3 regions of the Streptomyces sp. NPDC001407 genome follow, and region 2 is predicted to be linked to each of the others. Evidence: riboswitches for the same ligand, from Rfam matches in the RefSeq annotation. Region 2 holds a riboswitch; each other region holds the start of a gene.
What was found. A riboswitch is a leader RNA that binds a small molecule or an ion and turns the genes downstream of it on or off. The one in region 2 is predicted to bind thiamine pyrophosphate.
Positions count from the first base shown of each region.

Region 1: linked by a shared signal. The riboswitch ahead of thiC (phosphomethylpyrimidine synthase ThiC) and the one ahead of ACFY1P_RS32625 (thiamine ABC transporter substrate binding subunit) in region 2 are both predicted to bind thiamine pyrophosphate.
Region 3: linked by a shared signal. The riboswitch ahead of thiO (glycine oxidase ThiO) and the one ahead of ACFY1P_RS32625 (thiamine ABC transporter substrate binding subunit) in region 2 are both predicted to bind thiamine pyrophosphate.

Region 1 covers NZ_JBIAWF010000010.1:66,200-72,222, forward strand. Annotated here, with positions in the region: gene thiC (phosphomethylpyrimidine synthase ThiC) at 1-1,678, opposite strand, end outside; TPP riboswitch at 1,672-1,811, opposite strand; gene ACFY1P_RS15870 (YibE/F family protein) at 1,865-3,247, shown strand; gene ACFY1P_RS15875 (hypothetical protein) at 3,266-3,466, shown strand; gene ACFY1P_RS15880 (SPFH domain-containing protein) at 3,611-5,191, shown strand; gene ACFY1P_RS15885 (SsgA family sporulation/cell division regulator) at 5,188-5,634, opposite strand; gene ACFY1P_RS15890 (DUF5326 family protein) at 5,941-6,023, opposite strand, start outside.
Region 2 covers NZ_JBIAWF010000036.1:27,040-33,062, forward strand. Annotated here, with positions in the region: gene ACFY1P_RS32610 (hypothetical protein) at 1-64, shown strand, start outside; gene ACFY1P_RS32615 (ABC transporter ATP-binding protein) at 139-1,167, opposite strand; gene ACFY1P_RS32620 (ABC transporter permease) at 1,168-2,778, opposite strand; gene ACFY1P_RS32625 (thiamine ABC transporter substrate binding subunit) at 2,868-3,953, opposite strand; TPP riboswitch at 3,949-4,053, opposite strand; gene rlmN (23S rRNA (adenine(2503)-C(2))-methyltransferase RlmN) at 4,123-5,229, opposite strand; gene ACFY1P_RS32635 (phosphatidate cytidylyltransferase) at 5,318-6,023, opposite strand, start outside.
Region 3 covers NZ_JBIAWF010000006.1:174,215-180,237, forward strand. Annotated here, with positions in the region: gene pknB (Stk1 family PASTA domain-containing Ser/Thr kinase) at 1-396, opposite strand, end outside; gene ACFY1P_RS11780 (thiazole synthase) at 936-1,742, opposite strand; gene thiS (sulfur carrier protein ThiS) at 1,752-1,991, opposite strand; gene thiO (glycine oxidase ThiO) at 1,988-3,166, opposite strand; TPP riboswitch at 3,164-3,275, opposite strand; gene ACFY1P_RS11795 (NAD(P)/FAD-dependent oxidoreductase) at 3,441-4,676, shown strand; gene ACFY1P_RS11800 (Rv2175c family DNA-binding protein) at 4,804-5,169, shown strand; gene thiE (thiamine phosphate synthase) at 5,271-5,924, shown strand.

The sequences.
Region 1 (6,023 bases), on a different contig from region 2:
CGACGGCGAGCTCCCCGCCGTGCTCACGGCGGATGTCCTGCGAGATCTTCATCGAGCAGAACTTGGGCCCGCACATCGAGCAGAAGTGCGCCGTCTTCGCGGGCTCCGCCGGCAGCGTCTCGTCGTGGAAGGCACGTGCCGTGTCCGGGTCGAGCGCCAGGTTGAACTGGTCCTCCCAGCGGAACTCGAAGCGGGCGTCGGACAGCGCGTCGTCCCACTCCTGCGCGCCCGGGTGCCCCTTGGCGAGGTCCGCCGCGTGCGCCGCGATCTTGTACGTGATCACACCGGTCTTGACGTCGTCGCGGTCCGGCAGGCCCAGGTGCTCCTTGGGCGTGACGTAGCAGAGCATCGCCGTGCCCCACCAGGCGATCATCGCCGCGCCGATGCCCGAGGTGATGTGGTCGTACGCGGGCGCGACGTCGGTCGTCAGCGGGCCGAGCGTGTAGAACGGCGCCTCCTCGCAGATCTCCTGCTGGAGGTCGATGTTCTCCTTGATCTTGTGCATCGGGACATGCCCCGGGCCCTCGATCATCGTCTGTACGTTGTGCCGCTTGGCGATCGTGTTGAGCTCGCCCAGCGTCCTCAACTCGGCGAACTGCGCCTCGTCGTTGGCGTCCGCGATCGAACCGGGGCGCAGGCCGTCGCCGAGGGAGTACGTCACGTCGTACGAGGCGAGGATCTCGCAGAGCTCCTCGAAGTTCTCGTAGAGGAACGACTCCTTGTGGTGCGCCAGGCACCAGGCGGCCATGATCGAGCCGCCGCGCGAGACGATGCCGGTCTTGCGGCGCGCCGTCAGCGGGACGTAGCGCAGCAGCACGCCCGCGTGGACGGTCATGTAGTCCACGCCCTGCTCGGCCTGCTCGATGACCGTGTCCTTGTAGATCTCCCAGGTGAGCTCTTCGGCCTTGCCGTCGACCTTCTCCAGGGCCTGGTAGAGCGGCACGGTGCCGATCGGCACGGGGGAGTTGCGCAGCACCCACTCGCGGGTGGTGTGGATGTTGCGGCCGGTCGAGAGGTCCATGACCGTGTCGGCGCCCCAGCGGGTCGCCCAGGTCATCTTCTCGACCTCCTCCTCGATCGAGGAGGTGACGGCGGAATTGCCGATGTTGGCGTTCACCTTGACCAGGAACTTCTTGCCGATGATCATCGGCTCGATCTCCGGGTGGTTCACATTGGCGGGGAGCACGGCCCGGCCGGCCGCGATCTCCTCGCGGACGGTCTCCGGGGAGACGTTCTCCCGGAGGGCCACGTACTCCATCTCCTCGGTGATCTCACCGCGCCGGGCGTACGCGAGCTGGGTCACCGCGGCGCCGGACCGGCCCCGGCGGGGCTGGCGCGGGCGGCCGGGGAAGACCGCGTCGAGGTTCTTCAGCCCCCCGCGCGGAGAGGTGTGCTTGAGGCCGTCGTCCTCGGGGCGCATCGGGCGCCCCGCGTACTCCTCGGTGTCACCGCGGCCGATGATCCAGCTCTCCCGCAGCGGCTGGAGGCCACGGCGGACGTCCGTCTCGACGGCCGGGTCGGTGTACGGGCCGGAGGTGTCGTACAGCCGTACGTCCTGCCCGTTGGTGAGATGCACCCGCCGCACCGGAACCCTGAGGTCCGGCCGCGAGCCGGTCACGTAGTCCTTGTGCCAGCCGATCGGACCGGTTTCGGACGTGCGTGCATCCTGCGAGGTCATGAGACCAGAACTCCCTACGCCGGCATTACCCGGTAACAGGTTCGGCGGTCGACGCAGCGATTCCCGTACGTGCCAGCCGTACGGAGGTCAGCGCCCTCTCAGCCCGGTGCTCCGAGCTCCCGCGATTGCAAAGGTGCCACCACGCTAGCGCTTCCCCCGTACGGAGGACCAGAGGGGGTTGCGATGATGCGTGACGTGACCCCCACGGAACCGCAGTCCCCCACCGACCTCCCCCGCCCCCTGCCTCACGGCCATCACTCCCATGCCTCCTCACATGGTCATTCCCACGGCCACTCGCACAGCCACGGCCCGCCCACGCCCGTCTCCGCGCACCTGCGCAAGGTGATCGCGGCCGTGCTCATCCCCTTCGCCGTCGCGGTGCTCGCGGGGCTGATCGTGATGTGGCCGGGCGGGGCGCCGCCCCACAAGCACTCCGGGCTCGGTCTCGACCAGCAGACGCGGTCGGGGCGAGTGGTGAAGATCGAGGAGATCGACTGCTCCAAGGCGGGCGCCACACCGCAGCAGCAGTCCCCGCAGCCGGGCGGCGGACCGCCCGCGGCGCAGGGGCCGTGCGAGAAGTCGGAGATCGAGGTGACCTCGGGCCCGGACAAGGGCCGCACTTTCACCGAGCTCGTGCAGCCGAGCGCCTCGCGGCACTACACGGTGGGCCAGGGAGTCGTCCTGGCGTACGCGCCGAAGGCGCCCAAGAACCTCCAGTACGCGGTCACCGACGTGGACCGGACGCTGCCCATGGCGCTGCTCGCCGGGCTGTTCGCGCTGGCCGTCGTGGTGGTCGGCCGGCTGCGCGGGGTCTTCGCGCTGGTCGCCCTGGTGGTCAGCTTCGGGGTGCTGACGCTGTTCATCCTCCCCGCGATCCTGCACGGTTCGGACCCGTTGCTGGTGGCTGTGGTCGGCGGCAGCGCGATCATGCTGATCGCGCTCTACATGTGTCATGGCCTCAACGCGCGGACGTCCGTGGCGGTCGTCGGCACGCTCACCTCCCTGATGCTCATCGGGCTGCTCGGCGCGCTGTTCACGCAGTGGGCGCACCTGACGGGTGACACCGACGACCAGACCGGCCTGGTGCACGGCCTCTACCCCGAGATCGAGATCCGCGGCCTGCTGCTCGCCGGGATCATCATCGGCTCCCTGGGCGTGCTCGACGACGTCACGGTGACGCAGACGTCGGCGGTGTGGGAGCTGAAGGAGGCGGATCCGAGCGCGAGTTGGCGCAAGCTCTACGGCTCGGGGATGCGCATCGGGCGCGACCACATCGCGTCGGTGGTCAACACCCTGGTGATGGCGTACGCGGGCGCGTCGCTGCCGCTGATGCTGCTGTTCTCGATCGCGGACAGCGGGATCGGGCGGGTCGCGACGAGCGAGATCGTCGCGGAGGAGATCGTGCGCACGCTGGTCGGCAGCATCGGGTTGGTGGCCTCGGTGCCGGTGACGACCGCGCTGGCGGCGCTCGTTGTCAGTGCCGACCGGCACAATACGAAGACGCGGGCGAAGAGCGGTCCGAGGGCGCGGGGGGCGTCCCGGGGCGGGAGGCGCCGCCGGGCGAAGTGATCGCGGGAGGGGGAGCCGGTGATCGGTGAGCAGGGCAGGGTGACGGGGACGGTCGGCCCGGGGCTGGTCGGCGAGGTGATCGTGCGGGTCAGGGGCGGTGCGGAGGCGTTCCTGGCGTACGCGGTGGAGGCGGGCGAGCGCCTGGAGCGGGGCACGGTGGTGGTGATCGTGGAGTATCAGCCGCCGCGCACGGTCTATGTGGCGGCCGCGTACGGCTGATCCGCCGGGGGTGCGCGGGGTTCGCGGGGTGCCAGGCGTCAAGAAAACGCCAAGACTCCCGGGCCTCTTCACCACCGGCCTGCGCGGGCGCACACTTTCGATCACAGGCTCCGCACCCAGGAGCCGTCAAAGGGGGGATGAGCGATGCTCATCGGCATCGTGGCGGGGGCCGTCGTCGTCGGCATGGCCGTCGTGATCGGGCTGTTCAAGCTGATGTGGCGGGTGGCGGAGCCCAATGAGGCGCTGGTCATCTCCGGTTCCAAGCACCGCACCGAGGGTCTGGAAGAAGGCATGGGCTTCCGGATCGTCACCGGGCGGGGCACGCTCGTTCTGCCCGGCGTGCAGGTGGTGCGGAAGCTGTCGCTGGATCTCAACGAGGCCGAGCTGAACGTGGATTGCGTCACCCAGCAGGGCATCCCGCTCAAGGTGCACGGCGTGGTGATATTCAAGGTGGGCGACGACTTCGTGTCGATCGCGAACGCCGCCCGCCGCTTCCTCGACCAGCAGAAGCACATGGGCGACCGGGTGCACAACGTCTTCGCGGGTCACCTGCGCTCGATCGTCGGCGGGTTGACGGTCGAGGACATGATCCGCGACCGCGAGCGGCTGACCGGCGAGACCCGGGCAGCCTCGGGCACCGAGATGGAGAAGCTGGGTCTGATCATCGACTCCTTGCAGATCCACGAGATCCAGGACCCCACGGGCTACATCAAGAACCTCTCCGCGCCGCACGCGGCCGCCGTGCACCGGGACGCCCGGATAGCCCAGGCCGAGGCCGACCGGCTGGCCACGGAGGCGGAGCAGCAGGCCGCCGCCCGGATGTCGGAGGCGACCCGCGACAGCGAGATCCTGCGGGCCGGCTATCAGGCCGAGCGGGACAGCGCAGCGGCCAAGGCCCGGCAGGCGGGCCCGCTGGCGGAGGCGGCGGCGCAGCAGGAGGTCGTGGTCCAGGAGACGCGGGTCGCCGAGCTCGCGGCGCAGCGCAAGGAGCAGCAGCTCCAGGCGGACGTCCGCAAGCCGGCGGACGCCGCGGCGTACGAGAAGCGGACGCTGGCCGAGGCGGAGCGTGACGCCCGGATCTCCGCGGCGCAGGCGAAGGCCCGGGAGACGGAGCTGGCGGCGGCCGCCGAGGCGACGCGGGTGAAGACGGCGGCGGGCGCGGAGGCGGAGGCCACCAAGGCGCGCGGTGCCGCGGCCGCCGCGGCGACCCGGGCGACCGGTGAGGCCGAGGCCGCGGCCGCGCAGGCCAGGGGTCTGGCGGCGGCCGAGGCGGCGAGGGCGCAGGGTCTGGCCGAGGCGGAGGCGATCAAGGCCAGGGCGGCTGCCCTGGCGGAGAACCAGGAGGCGGTGGTCGCCCAGCAACTGGCCGAGAACTGGCCGGAGATCGTGCGGGCCGGGGCGGAGGCCTTCGGAAACGTCGATCATATGGTGCTGTTGAACGGTGCGGACGGCATGTCCGACCTCTTCGCGAAGGCCCTGACGATGGGCGGCACGGGCCTGGGCCTGGCACGGCAGCTGCTCGCGAGCATGGGCACGGCACAGGGCCCGGGGGCGACCGGCCTCGGCGGCCCGGCGGCCGACGGCGCCGGCAACGACATGGGCAACGGCAACGGCACTACGGGCAGCCCGGCGGGCCGGGGTCCCGCGTCCGCGCCGCAGGGCGCGGCGCCCCGCGCGGAGCGGGTGCCGCTCCAGAAGGACGACGGAGCCGTTCCGGGCCGCTAACCAGCGTTCTGCCCCTCGGGGTTGCCGGCGAGGATGTTGTCGAGAGCGGCGGCGAGGTCGTACTCGAAGTCCGCGACCGAGCGCTCCTCGCCGAGGGGCGCGATGCGGTCGGTCCGGTCGAGGAACGCCACCAGGGGCGCCGCCCCGGCGCGGAACAGGGCCCCTTCGCAGCCCACTTGCAGTCTGATGAAGACGTCCGAGAGGTGCTCGGTGGAGGCGGGGGCGATGTGCACATCGCCCTCGCCGGACGGCTGGCTGAGCCCGTCGAGCAGCAGCTCCCGGGCGAATGCCCAGGTCACCGGGGCGTCCCCGGGCAGGTGAAAGGTGAATTTCACCGCATAAGGGTCACTACTGTCGTAGACCAGCCCGACCGGAATCCGGAAGGACAGCTCCTCGGAGACGAGGAAGGTCATGATTACTTCTGCCTGAACCGTTTCACGCATCGCCCAATGCCCCGATTCGTCGTTTTGGCCGGGATTGGCTCCTTATGGCCATAGACTCCGTCGTCCGACGGCATCCATGGATCACAGGGAGTGATATTTCAGATACCGATAGAGATCGAGAGTGAGCTTACGAGCTCTATGACTCTGGAGCGTAGCGACTCGACTACGGGGCGGAGTCGTTCCGGGCGTTTAACGGCGGAGAAATCGCCACATTCGTCAACACCGACCGTGGGCGACAGTCGGAAGGCGGTGCCGAGGGACGGTGCGGGTGACGTACTCCTGTCTCCCGCACACCGATGGGAGCCGTTACCAGTCGCTCTTGGACGACGAGGACGACGTGAACTTCCTGACGACGAAGATCAGGCCGCCGACGAGCGCCACCAGCAGCA
Region 2 (6,023 bases):
ACCGGAGGGCGCGCCGGAGGCGGAACCGGAGCCCAGGGAACTCCAGCCGACAGTAAGCGGCTGACGCACCGGTAAACCCACGAAAACGGGCCGGCCGCCTGTCCTCACGGACCAGGCGCCCGGCCCGTTCCCGTACGGTCAGGAACCGCCCAGCACGACCACGTCGTCGGCGCGGAACACCACGCCCACCCGGTCGCCCGCCTCCGGTGCCTCCCGCAGCCCGCACGCGGCCTCCAGCTCCGGGCCCTTTGACGGCCGGAGCAGCAGCACCACGTGATCGCCCCGGAACGTCCGCCCGGTGACCGTGCAGGGCAGCCCTTCCGCCTCCGGTGCCAGGCGCACACCGGCGGGCCGTACGAGCAGCCGGCAGCGCCCGTCAGGGGTCCCGGCAGGCACCGGGACCTTGCCCCACACCGTGTCGGCGCGCTCCCCGCGGACCGTCGCCTCGACCACGTTGTCGAAGCCGAGAAAACGGGCCACGAACTCCGACGCCGGCCGCTGCCAGACCTCCAGCGGAGTCCCGGCCTGCGCGATCCGGCCGTCCCGCATCACCACGACCCGGTCGGCGAGCGCGAACGCCTCGCCCTGGTCGTGGGTGACGGCCAGCACGGTGGTGCCCAGCCGCCCGAAGAGCTCCCGGAGCTCCACCACGAGGCGCTCGCGCAGGCTCCGGTCGAGCTGGCCCAGCGGCTCGTCGAGCATCAGCAGGCGCGGCCGCGGGGCGAGCGCGCGGGCGAGCGCGACGCGCTGCTGCTCGCCGCCCGACAGCGCCGCGACGGACCGCCGCTGGGCGCCCGGCAGCCCCACCATGTCGAGCAGTTCGGCCACCCGGTGCGCCGCCTCGGCGCGCCCGGTCCCGCGCATGCGCAGGCCGAAGCCGACGTTGCCGCCCACGTCCCGCTGCGGGAAGAGCTGGTGGTCCTGGAACATCAGGCCCACCTCGCGCCGGTGTGTCGGCACACCGCTCTGGTCGTTCCCCGAGAGGAACACCCGCCCGGCGTCCGCCCGCTGGAGACCGGCCACCACCCGCAGCAGGGTGGACTTGCCGCTGCCGCTCGGCCCGAGCACACACACCGTCTCGTGCTCGGCGACCTGGAGGTCCACCGCGTCCAGCGCCGCGCGCTCACCGAAGCGGACGGTCACGCCGTCCAGTCGCAGCAGGGACATCTAGAACTCTCCCGAACGGTCGGTGCGTACGCGCTCCAGAACCAGCAGCGCCGCCGCGCACACCAGCATCAGGATCGTGCTGAGGGCCATCGCCTGGCCGTAGTTGAGCTCCCCGGGCCGGCCCAGCAGACGGGCCACGGCCACGGGCAGCGTCGGGTTGTCGGGCCGGGCGATGAAGACGGTCGCGCCGAACTCGCCCAGTGACACGGCGAACGCGAAGCCGGCCGCGACCGCCAGGGCGCGGCCCACCAGCGGCAGGTCGACCTCGCGCCAGGCGCGCAGCGGTGAGGCGCCGAGCACGGCGGCGGCCTCGCGCAGCCGGGCGTCCACCGCGCGCAGCACGGGCAGCATGGTCCGCACGACGAACGGCACGCCCACCAGGGCCTGTGCGAGCGGCACCAGGATCCACGACGTGCGCAGGTCCAGCGGCGGCTCGTCCAGGGTGATCAGGAAGCCGAAGCCGACGGTCACGGCGGAGGTGCCGAGCGGCAGCATCAGCAGCGCGTCGAAGCCGCGGACGAGCTTCCCCGCCCGTCGGGTGAGCGCGGCGGCCGCCAGGCCGCCCACGACCACCGCGATGCCGGTGGCCGCCAGCGCGTACGACAGCGAATTGCCGATGGCCTCCAGCGGGGCGACGACGAACGTGCCGCCGTTGTCGCCCGCCGAGGCGAGGGCGCGGTAGAAGGCGAGTCCGTAGCCGTCGGGCCCGTCGAAGGAGCGCAGGGTGAGGACGAGCGGCACCAGCACCAGCAGCGCGATCACCGCGAGCACTGAGCCGAGCAGCGCCCACTGCGCCGCACCTCGCGGCCTGCGGGCGGTCCGCGCGGCGTCGACGAGCCTCAGGGCGGACTCCCTGCGGCGTACGGTCCGGCCGTGCACCACGAGCAGCACGGCCACCGCGACGAACTGCACGAGGGTGAGCACGGCCGCGGTCGGCAGGTCCAGCAGCTGCGCGGTCTGCTGATAGATCTCCACTTCCAGCGTGGAGTAGCGCGGGCCGCCCAGGATCTGCACGACGCCGAAGGAGGTGAAGGTGAAGAGGAAGACCATCAGCGCGGCGGCGGCCACGGCGGGCGCCAGCGCGGGCAGTGTCACCCGCCGCCAGGCGGCGAAGCGCCCGGCTCCCAGGACCCGCGCGGCCTCTTCCTGGCGCGGGTCGAGCTGCGCCCAGAGGCCGCCCACGGTCCGTACGACCACGGCGTAGTTGAAGAAGACGTGGGCGAGGAGGATCGCCCACACGGTGGTGTCCAGGCGCACGCCCCACAGCTCGTCCAGCAGCCCGCCGCGCCCCAGCAGCGCCAGGAACGCCGAGCCGACGACGACGGTCGGCAGGACGAAGGGGACGGTGACCACGGCCCGCAGCAGCTGCTTGCCGGGGAAGTCGAAACGCGCGAAGACGTACGCGCCGGGGAGCGCGAGTGCGAGGGTCAGCGCGGTGGAGGCGAGGGCCTGCCAGGTGGTGAACCACAGGACGTGGCCGGTCGCGGGATCGGTGACGACCTCGCCGATGCGGCCGAACTGCCAGTGCCCGCCGTCCTTGAGCCCGCGGGAGACGATCGCGGTGACGGGATAGGCGAAGAAGACCCCGAAGAAGGCGAGCGGCACGGCCATCAGGCCGAGCCGCACCACCGTCGGCCGGAGGGACCTCCCGGGCCGCCCGGAGGCGGTCCGGGGGGCCTTGGGCGGCCTTGCCGTGACGTCTACTTCAGGACGATCGAGGACCATGCCTTGACCCACTGCTCGCGGTTCTTGGCGATCTTCTCGGGGGCGAGCGTCGCGGGGTCGGTGACCTTCGCGCCGTATTTGGTGAACAGCTCCGGTAGCGCGGCGTCCTGGGCGGCGGGCTTGACGAACATGGTCAGCGGCATGTCCTCCTGGAACTTCTTGCCCAGCAGGAAGTCGATCAGCGCCTTGCCGCCCTCGGTGTTCTTCGCGCCGGACAGCAGCCCGGCGAATTCGATCTGCCGGAAGCACGTGCCGGTCGCGACGCCGGTCGGGGCCTCCTTCGGCTCCGGCTTCACGTCCATCACCTCGGCGGGCGGGCTGGAGGCATAGGAGACGACCAGCGGCTTGTCGCCCTTGGCCTTCCGCCCCGCGGCGGAGCCGGAGAAGCGCTGGTTGTACGCCTGCTCCCAGCCGTCGACCACCTCGACGCCGTTGGCCTTGAGCTTCTTCCAGTAGTCCTGCCAGCCGGCGTCGCCGTACCTGGCGATGCTGCCGAGCTGGAAGGCGAGGCCGGGCGAGGACGTCGCGGAGTTCTCCGTGACGAGGAGGTCCTTGTACTCCGGCTTGATCAGGTCGTCGAAGGACTGCGGCGGGGCCAGCTTGTGGCCGTCGAAATACGCGCGGTCGTAGTTGACGCAGATGTCACCGGTGTCGATCGGCGTGACCCGGTGCTGCGCGGCGTCGAGCTGGAGGTCCTTGGGGACGCGGTCCAGGCCCTTGGCCTCGTACGGCGTGAAGAGGTTCTTGTCCAGGGCACGCGACAGGAGGGTGTTGTCGACGCCGAAGAAGACGTCGCCCTGCGGGTGCCTGGCGGACAGGATCGCCTGGTTGACCGCCGCTCCGGCGTCACCGCTCTTGACCGTCTTGACGGTGTAGCCGCTCTGCTTCTCGAAGTCCTTGAGCACACTGTCCGAGATCTGGAACGAGTCGTGCGAGACGAGGGTGACGGTCTTGCCGCCGTCGGCCTTGTCGGAGCCGCCCGAGCCACAGGCGGCCAGCGCGGGCAGGCCGAGCGCGACGGCGGCCGCCGCGCCGAGGGCACGCCGGAGGTTGGTGTTCATGGTGCGATTGACTCCCTACGCCGGTATGACCCGGATCAGGTCCGAGGGTCTGCGGCCCGTGCCGCACTCTCAGCGCTCTCGCGCTCCCCTGTCGGAGTGTTCATTTGTGCGTTCGTTCGTGCGCGCGGAGGCGCGATGGCACCGTATCAGTGCCGCTTCGGGGCCGCGCTCAGCGCTCGGCCGCCGCCAGCTGTCCGCAGGCGCCGTCGATCTCCTGGCCACGGGTGTCGCGGACGGTCACCGGCACGCCGTGCGCGGCGATCGCCTGGACGAACGCCCGCTCGTCCTCCGGCCGGGAGGCCGTCCACTTCGACCCCGGGGTGGGGTTGAGCGGGATGAGGTTGACGTGCACACGCTTGCCCTTGAGGAGCCGGCCGAGCAGGTCACCGCGCCACGCCTGGTCGTTGATGTCACGGATCAGGGCGTACTCGATGGAGATGCGGCGGCCTGACTTCTCCGCGTACTCCCAGGCGGCGTCGAGGACCTCGCGGACCTTCCAGCGGGTGTTGACCGGCACCAGGGTGTCGCGCAGCTCGTCGTCGGGCGCGTGCAGCGAGACCGCGAGGCGGCACTTGAAGCCCTCGTCGGCGAAGCGGTGCATCGCGGGGACCAGACCGACGGTGGAGACGGTGATGCCGCGCTGGGAGAGGCCGAGGCCGTCGGGCTCGGGGTCGGTGAGCCGGCGGATGGCGCCGACGACCCGCTTGTAGTTGGCGAGCGGCTCGCCCATGCCCATGAAGACGATGTTGGACAGGCGCGCGGGCCCGCCGGGCACCTCGCCGTCGCGCAGCGCGCGCATGCCGTCCACGATCTGGTGCACGATCTCGGCGGCCGACAGATTGCGGTCGAGGCCGGCCTGGCCGGTGGCGCAGAACGGGCAGTTCATCCCGCAGCCGGCCTGGGAGCTGATGCACATGGTGACCCGGTCGGGGTAGCGCATCAGCACCGACTCCACCAGCTTGCCGTCGTGCAGCCGCCAGAGGGTCTTGCGGGTGGTGTCGTCGTCGCACGAGATGTGCCGGACGACACTCATCAGCTCGGGCAGCAGCTCGGCCGCGAGCTTCTCGCGGGAGGCGGCGGGGATGTCGGTCCATGCCGCGGGGTCGTGTGCGTACCGGGCGAAATAGTGCTGCGACAGCTGCTTCGCACGGAACGGCTTCTCGCCGATCGCGGCAACCGCCTCGCGGCGCTCGGCGGGCGAGAGATCGGCAAGGTGCCGCGGGGGCTGCTTGGCCCCGCGCGGCGCGACGAAAGTGAGTTCTCCAGGTGCAGGCATGGTCCTACCAGTGTCGCAGACGTGCGGAGAGGGGCCCGCCGTCCTGTGGACAACGAGCCCCTCACCGAGGAAAGCGCAGGCCGGAGCCCTATGCGCTGCCGACGAAGACCACCATCAGCAGCCACACCACCGGGGCGGTCGGCAGCAGGGAGTCCAGCCGGTCCATGATCCCGCCGTGGCCGGGCAGCAGGGCACCCATGTCCTTGATCCCCAGGTCGCGCTTGATCATGGACTCGCCGAGGTCGCCCAGCGTGGCGCTGACCGCGACGGCGAGGCCGAGCAGCAGGCCCTGCCACCACTTGCCGTCGTCGATCAGGAAGCGCATGCACAGCGCGCCCGCCACCATGGCGAACAGGACGGCCCCGAGCAGGCCCTCACGCGTCTTGCCGGGGCTGATGCGCGGCGCCAGCTTGCGCTTGCCGAACTTCCAGCCCACCGCGTACGCACCGGTGTCGCTGACGACCGTCAGGATCAGGAAGGTGAGCACCCGCCACGCGCCGTCGCCCGCGGCCAGCATCAGGGCCACGAACGTGGCCAGGAACGGCACGTAGAACGCGGCGAAGATGCCCGCCGTGACATCCCTGAGGTAACCGTCCGGCTGCTCCGGCATCCGCCACACGAGCACGGCGAGCGCGGTGAAGGCCATGGCCACCCACGCGCCCTCGGCACCGCTCGCGTAGCCGGCGATGACCATGGCGGCGCCGCCGAGCGCGAGCGGCACCAGGGGGGCCTTGACGGCCTTCCGCTCGGCCAGTCGGGAGGTCAGCTCCCACAGCCCGACGACGACCGCGACG
Region 3 (6,023 bases), on a different contig from region 2:
GGCCGCGCCGAGCGCCGCGAGCACCGGCTCCGCGATGTCGAGCGCGGCGCGCGGCTGGAGCGCGCCGCGCTCGCGCAGCACGTCACGCAGGGTGCATCCGGCGACGTACTCCATCGCGAGATAGACGTACGTGCCGTCCGTGCCCTGGTCGAAGACGCCCACCACGTTCGGGTGGTCGAGCCGGGCCACGGACTTGGCCTCGCGGATGAAGCGTTCCACGAAGACCTCGTCGGCGGCGAGCCCCGGGTGCATCACCTTCAGGGCGAGCACCCGGTCGAGCCGCGTGTCGAGGGCGCGGTAGACCGTGGCCATGCCGCCGACGGCGATCCGGGCCTCGACCCGGTAGCGGCCGTCCAGCATGTGCCCGACGAGCGGGTCTCCTAGCGTCGTATCCACGCTAGGAGTCTAAGAGCCGTCAGGGGGCGCCCCCTAGTGGCCTTGTTTCCGGGGGGTTCCCCGGGCTCCTGGGTGCGGGTGCTTGGCGCCTGCGGCGGGCTTTGTTCCCCTACCCCGCCCCTTCCCGAAACTGGGGCGCGTGCCCCAGACCCCCGAGTGCGGGCCCGTTGCCGCCTACGGCGGGGACGCCCTGCGGGCGTGTCCTCAAGCGCCGGACGGGCTGGTGGTGCGGGTTCGCTGCTCCTCCCAGCCCCGCTCGGAGGTGCCCCCAACGGGTTGGTGGGGTGGACCGTGGCTCGTGATGCTGCGGGCCGGCAGGCTACGAGACCCGCAGGTGACGAACTCACGGTCCGTTCATCCAGCCCGTCCGGCGTTTGAGGACACGGCCGCAGGGCGTCCCCGCCGCAGGCGGCAAAACAACCCGCAGGGTAGAACCCACGGTCCGTGAATCCAGCCCGTCCGGCGATTGAGGACACCGCCGCGCAGCGGTGGTGCGGATGGGACGGCCCGCAGGCGACGCGCCAAGAGAAACCCCCGGCCTATCCGCCGTCGCCAAAGGCAGGGCGTTCCGGGTCGAAGGTCGGCAGACCCTCTGTGGGGGACGACGCCTCCGCGAAGTGGCGGCGCGGGATGCGGCCCGCTCGGAAAGCCAGGCGGCCTCCCTCGACCGCGTGGCGCATCGCCTCCGCCATCAGGGCCGGGTCCTGCGCGCGGGTGACCGCCGAGGCGAGCATCACCGCCGAGCAGCCGAGCTCCATCGCGATCGCCGCGTCCGACGCCGTGCCCGCGCCCGCGTCAAGGATCACCGGCACCCCCGCCCGCTCGGTGATCAGCTGGAAGTTGTGCGGGTTGCGGATGCCGAGGCCGGAGCCGATGGGCGAGCCCAGCGGCATGATCGCGGCGCACCCGGCGTCCTCCAGGCGGCGGGCGAGCACCGGGTCGTCGTTGGTGTAGGGCAGCACCGTGAAGCCGTCGTCCACCAGGATCTCCGCCGCTTCCAGCAGCTCGACCGGGTCGGGCAGCAGCGTGCGCTCGTCGGCGATCACTTCGAGCTTGACCCAGTCGGTGCCGAGCGCCTCCCGGGCCAGGCGGGCGGTGAGCACGGCCTCCCCGGCGGTGTAGCAGCCCGCCGTGTTCGGCAGGACCCGGATGTCGTGCCGGGCGAGCAGCGACAGCACCGAGCCCCGTACGTTCGTGTCCAGCCGCCGCATGGCCACCGTGGTGAGCTCGGTGCCGGAGGCGAGCAGCGCGCGCTCCAGGACGTCGAGGCTGGGCGCGCCGCCGGTGCCCATGATCAGGCGGGACGTGAAGGCGGTGCCCGCGACGGTGAGCAGATCGTCTGCCATCTGGGCTGATCAGCCTCCCTGCACTGCGGTGAGGACCTCGACGCGGTCGCCCTCGCCGAGCGTGGTGCCGGGCCACTGGCCGCGCGGTACGACGGCCTCGTTGACGGCCGCCGCGACCCCGCTGTGCGCCGTGGTCAGCGAGGCCACGAGGCCGTCGAGGGTCAGGCCCCGGGGCACCGAGCGGCTCTCGCCGTTGAGGCTGATGCCGACGTGGGCCTCGGGGCTGTCGGTGGGGTCCATGGGGTTCATACGGGCAGCTCCTGGAGCGCGTTCGAGAAGCGGAGGGGAGAGAACGGGCGGGCCTCGTCCGGCAGCCGTCCGGTGGTCAGCGCCTCGGCCATCACGTCGCCGGTCAGCGGGGTGAGGAGCACGCCGTTGCGGTAGTGGCCGGTGGCGGCGAGCAGGCCGGGCAGGGCCGTGGGGCCCAGCAGCGGGGCGTTGTCGGGCGAGCCGGGGCGCAGCCCGGCGCGCGTCTCCACCAGGGGCAGCTCGGTGATGCCGGGCACCAGCTCATGGGCGTCGCGCAGCAGTTCGTAGACGCCGCCCGCGGTGACGGTCGTGTCCCAGCCCAGCTCCTCGGTGGTCGCGCCGACGACCAGCTCGCCGTTCTCACGCGGCACGAGATAGACGTGGCCGCCGCGCACCACCGCCCGCACGGTCCGCGACAGGAAGGGCGCGTACGCGTCGGGCACGCGCAGCCGCAGGATCTGGCCCTTGACCGGGCGCACCGGCGGCAGGACGTGCTCGGGGACGCCGGCGAGGGTGCCGCTGCGGCTGCCCGCGGCGAGCACGGTCCGGCCGGCGCCGACGCGGGTGCCGTCGGCGAGTTCGGCGCCGGTGGCCCGGTCACCGGAGAGCAGCAGCCGTACGGCCTCCGCGCGGTGGAAGGCGACCCCCGCCCGTTCGCAGGCCGTCAGCAGGGCCCCGGCGAGCCGCCGGGGGTCGGTCTGGTGGTCGCCGTCCACCCGCACGCCTCCGCGCACGCCCGGCGCGAGCATCGGCTCCAGCCGGCGGCACTCACGCCCCGACAGCCACTGGGCGTCCAGACCGCACCGCTCCTGGAGGGCGTGCAGCTCCCGCAGATGGGCCCGGTCGTCGGCGTCGAGGGCGACGGCGAGGGTCCCGCAGGCGCGGTAGCCGGTGTCCTGGCCGCTCGCCTCCTCCAGCTCCGCCGTGAACTGCGGATAGCGCCGCGCGGACGCCAGATTGAGCGCGAGCAGCTCCTGCTCGCCGTAGTGCAGCTCGGTCACCGCGGCCAGCATCCCGGCCGCCACCCCGGCCGCGCCGCCGCCCGGCGCGGGATCCGCGACGGCGGTGCGCAGGCCGCGCTGCGCGGCACGCCACGCCGTGACCAGACCGATGACACCGCCGCCGACCACGAGGACGTCGTACGTCCCCGGTGACGCTGTTGAAGACGCGTGCATGGGCGTCCAGCCCCTCCCTTCGCCGGCATGACCCGGATCAGGTTCGTACGGTCGGAGGCCGCCAGCCTCCCTCTCAGCCCGGTCCGTCCGGGCTCCCGCGAGTGCTTGTACAGCGGCCACCCTAGTACGCGCCGCGAACCGTCCGGAAGGCCGGACGGGGGCGGCCGGAGGGGCGTGCGCGGCACCGGGGCGCGCCAAACACCGTGACGTTGTGTCAGAGGTCTCGCTACGCGGTGCTCCGGTCGGGACGGGCCGCCGCCCTACAGTTGACCGGGTGAGCGAGCACCGGAACGAACCGCAGACCACCAGTGACCGGCGGGCCGTCATCGTGGGGGCCGGAATGGCCGGGGTGCAGACCGCCGTCGCCCTGCGTGAGCAGGGCTGGACCGGCGCGATCACCCTGCTGGGCGCCGAGCCCCACCAGCCGTACGACAGGCCGCCGCTGTCCAAGGCCGTGCTGCTGGGCAAGGCCGAGGGCTCCGCCTTCGAGGTGGACTTCGCCTCCCTCGGCATAGACCTCGAACTCGGCCGGGAGGTCACCCGGCTGCGGGCCGGCGAGCGCCTGGTGGACACTTCCGCGGGGCCCGTTCCGTACGACGTGCTGGTCATCGCCACCGGCGCCCGGCCCGTCGAACTGCCCGGCAGCGCGGGTGTCCCGGGCGTGCACCTGCTGCGCACCCTGGACGACGCGGAGCGGCTGCGCCCGGTGCTCGCCGGGCAGCGCGACGTGGTGGCGGTCGGCGCCGGGTGGATCGGCGCCGAGTTCGCCACCGCCGCGCGCGAGGCGGGCTGCCGGGTGACCGTCGTCGAGGCCGCGGACCGCCCCCTGGCCGGTGCCCTGCCGGCCGAGGTCGCCGCCCACATGACCGCCTGGTACGCCGACAGCGGCGCCCGCCTGCTCACCGGCGCGCGCGTGGCCGCCGTGGAACCCGGCGCCGTGGTGCTGGCCGACGGCACCCGGCTGCCCGCGGACGCCGTACTCGTCGGCATCGGCGCCCGCCCGGCGACGGAGTGGCTGGCGGGCTCGGGCGTCGAGCTGGCCGCCGACGGCTCCGTGGTCACCGACGACCGGCTGCGCACCTCCGTGCCCGGCGTCTACGCGGTCGGCGACTGCGCGTCCTTCCCGTCCGCCCGCTACGGCGAGCGGCTCCTGGTCCACCACTGGGACAACGCCCTCCAGGGCCCGCGCACGGTCGCCGGGAACATCGTGCACGGCACGGCCGAGGGGCCCATCTACGACCCGGTGCCGTATTTCTGGTCCGAGCAGTTCGGGAGGTTCGTGCAGTACGCGGGCCACCACGTCGAGGGCGACGAGCTCATCTGGCGCGGCGACCCGGCGGGCGCCGCCTGGACGGTGTGCTGGGTGCGCGGCGAGGTCCTCGTCGCCCTCCTGGCCGTCGGCCGCCCGCGCGACCTGGCCCAGGGCCGCAAGCTCATCGAGCGCGGCGCGGCCATCGACCGGGCACGGGCGGCGAACGCCTCGGTCCAGCTGAAGGCGGCGGCGGTGTGAGCGCCCGCTGAGGGCTCCGGGGGAGGCCGCCTCCCCCGGGCGTCTCCCGGGCCCCGCGCGACGCGCCGCCGACAAGGTCGGGTCAACCTGGCTACCGACTGTCAGTCCCAGATGGCAGGCTTGTCCCGTGACCGAGATTGACGCAAAGATCGATGCTCTCGTCCCCGCCTGGCTCAACCTCCCCGACATCGCGGAAATGCTCGATGTCGAGGTGACGCGCGTCCGGCAGCTGGTCAAGGAGGGCCAGCTGATCGCGGTGCGCCGTGGCGAGAACCGAGTGCTCCAGGTGCCCGCCGAGTTCATCGGCGAGGGCAAGGTGATCAAGGGCCTCGCCGGCACCTTGACGCTGCTGAGGGACGACGGCTTCAGCGACGAGGAAATGCTGGAGTGGCTCTTCACTCCGGACCCGACCCTGCCCGGCACCCCGGCGCAGGCCCTGCGCGAGAATCGTGGCACGGAGGTGAAGCGCCGCGCCCAGGCGCTCGCCGTCTGACCCGTCCGCAGGCGCTGTAGAAGCGTAAGAGAGAACCGTCCGGTGTGCGGGCGGGGCCCCGGGCCCCGCCCGCACACCGCCGACCCGGGGGGATCCACCCGATGTCCGTCACCGCGCGCGAGCGGCTCGCCGACGCCCGGCTGTATCTGTGCACCGATGCCCGCAAGCGCCAGGGAGACCTGCCGGAATTCCTGGACGCGGTCCTCGCCGCCGGGGTGGACGTCGTGCAGCTGCGCGACAAGGGCATGGAGGCGGGGGAGGAGCTGGAGCACCTCGCCGTCCTCGCCGACGCGGCCCGCCGCCACGGCAAGCTCCTCGCGGTCAACGACCGCGCGGACGTAGCCCACGCCATCGGCTCCCAGGTGCTGCACCTGGGCCAGGGCGACCTGCCGGTGCCCGCCGCCCGCGCGATCCTCGGCGCCACGGTGCTGATCGGGCGCTCGACCCACGCCGAGGCGGAGGTGGACGCCGCCGTCGCCGAGCCCGGCGTGGACTATTTCTGCACCGGCCCCTGCTGGCCCACCCCGACCAAGCCGGGCCGGCACGCGCCGGGCCTGGACCTGGTCCGCTACACCGCCGCACTGAAGCCCGCGCGGCCCTGGTTCGCCATCGGCGGCATCGACGCCACCAATCTGGACGAGGTGCTGGAGGCGGGCGCCCGCCGGGTCGTGGTGGTCCGCGCGATCACCGAGGCCGACGACCCCGCCGAGGCCACGGCCCGCCTCGCGAAGCGCGTCCGCGCGTACGGAGCGTGATGCCCGGCGGCGCGACGCCGCCGGCACCATCCGCCACGGACCGGTCAGGAAGCGGCCAGGGAACGTCGGTCAAATGTCAACGGGACATGAACAGACTGT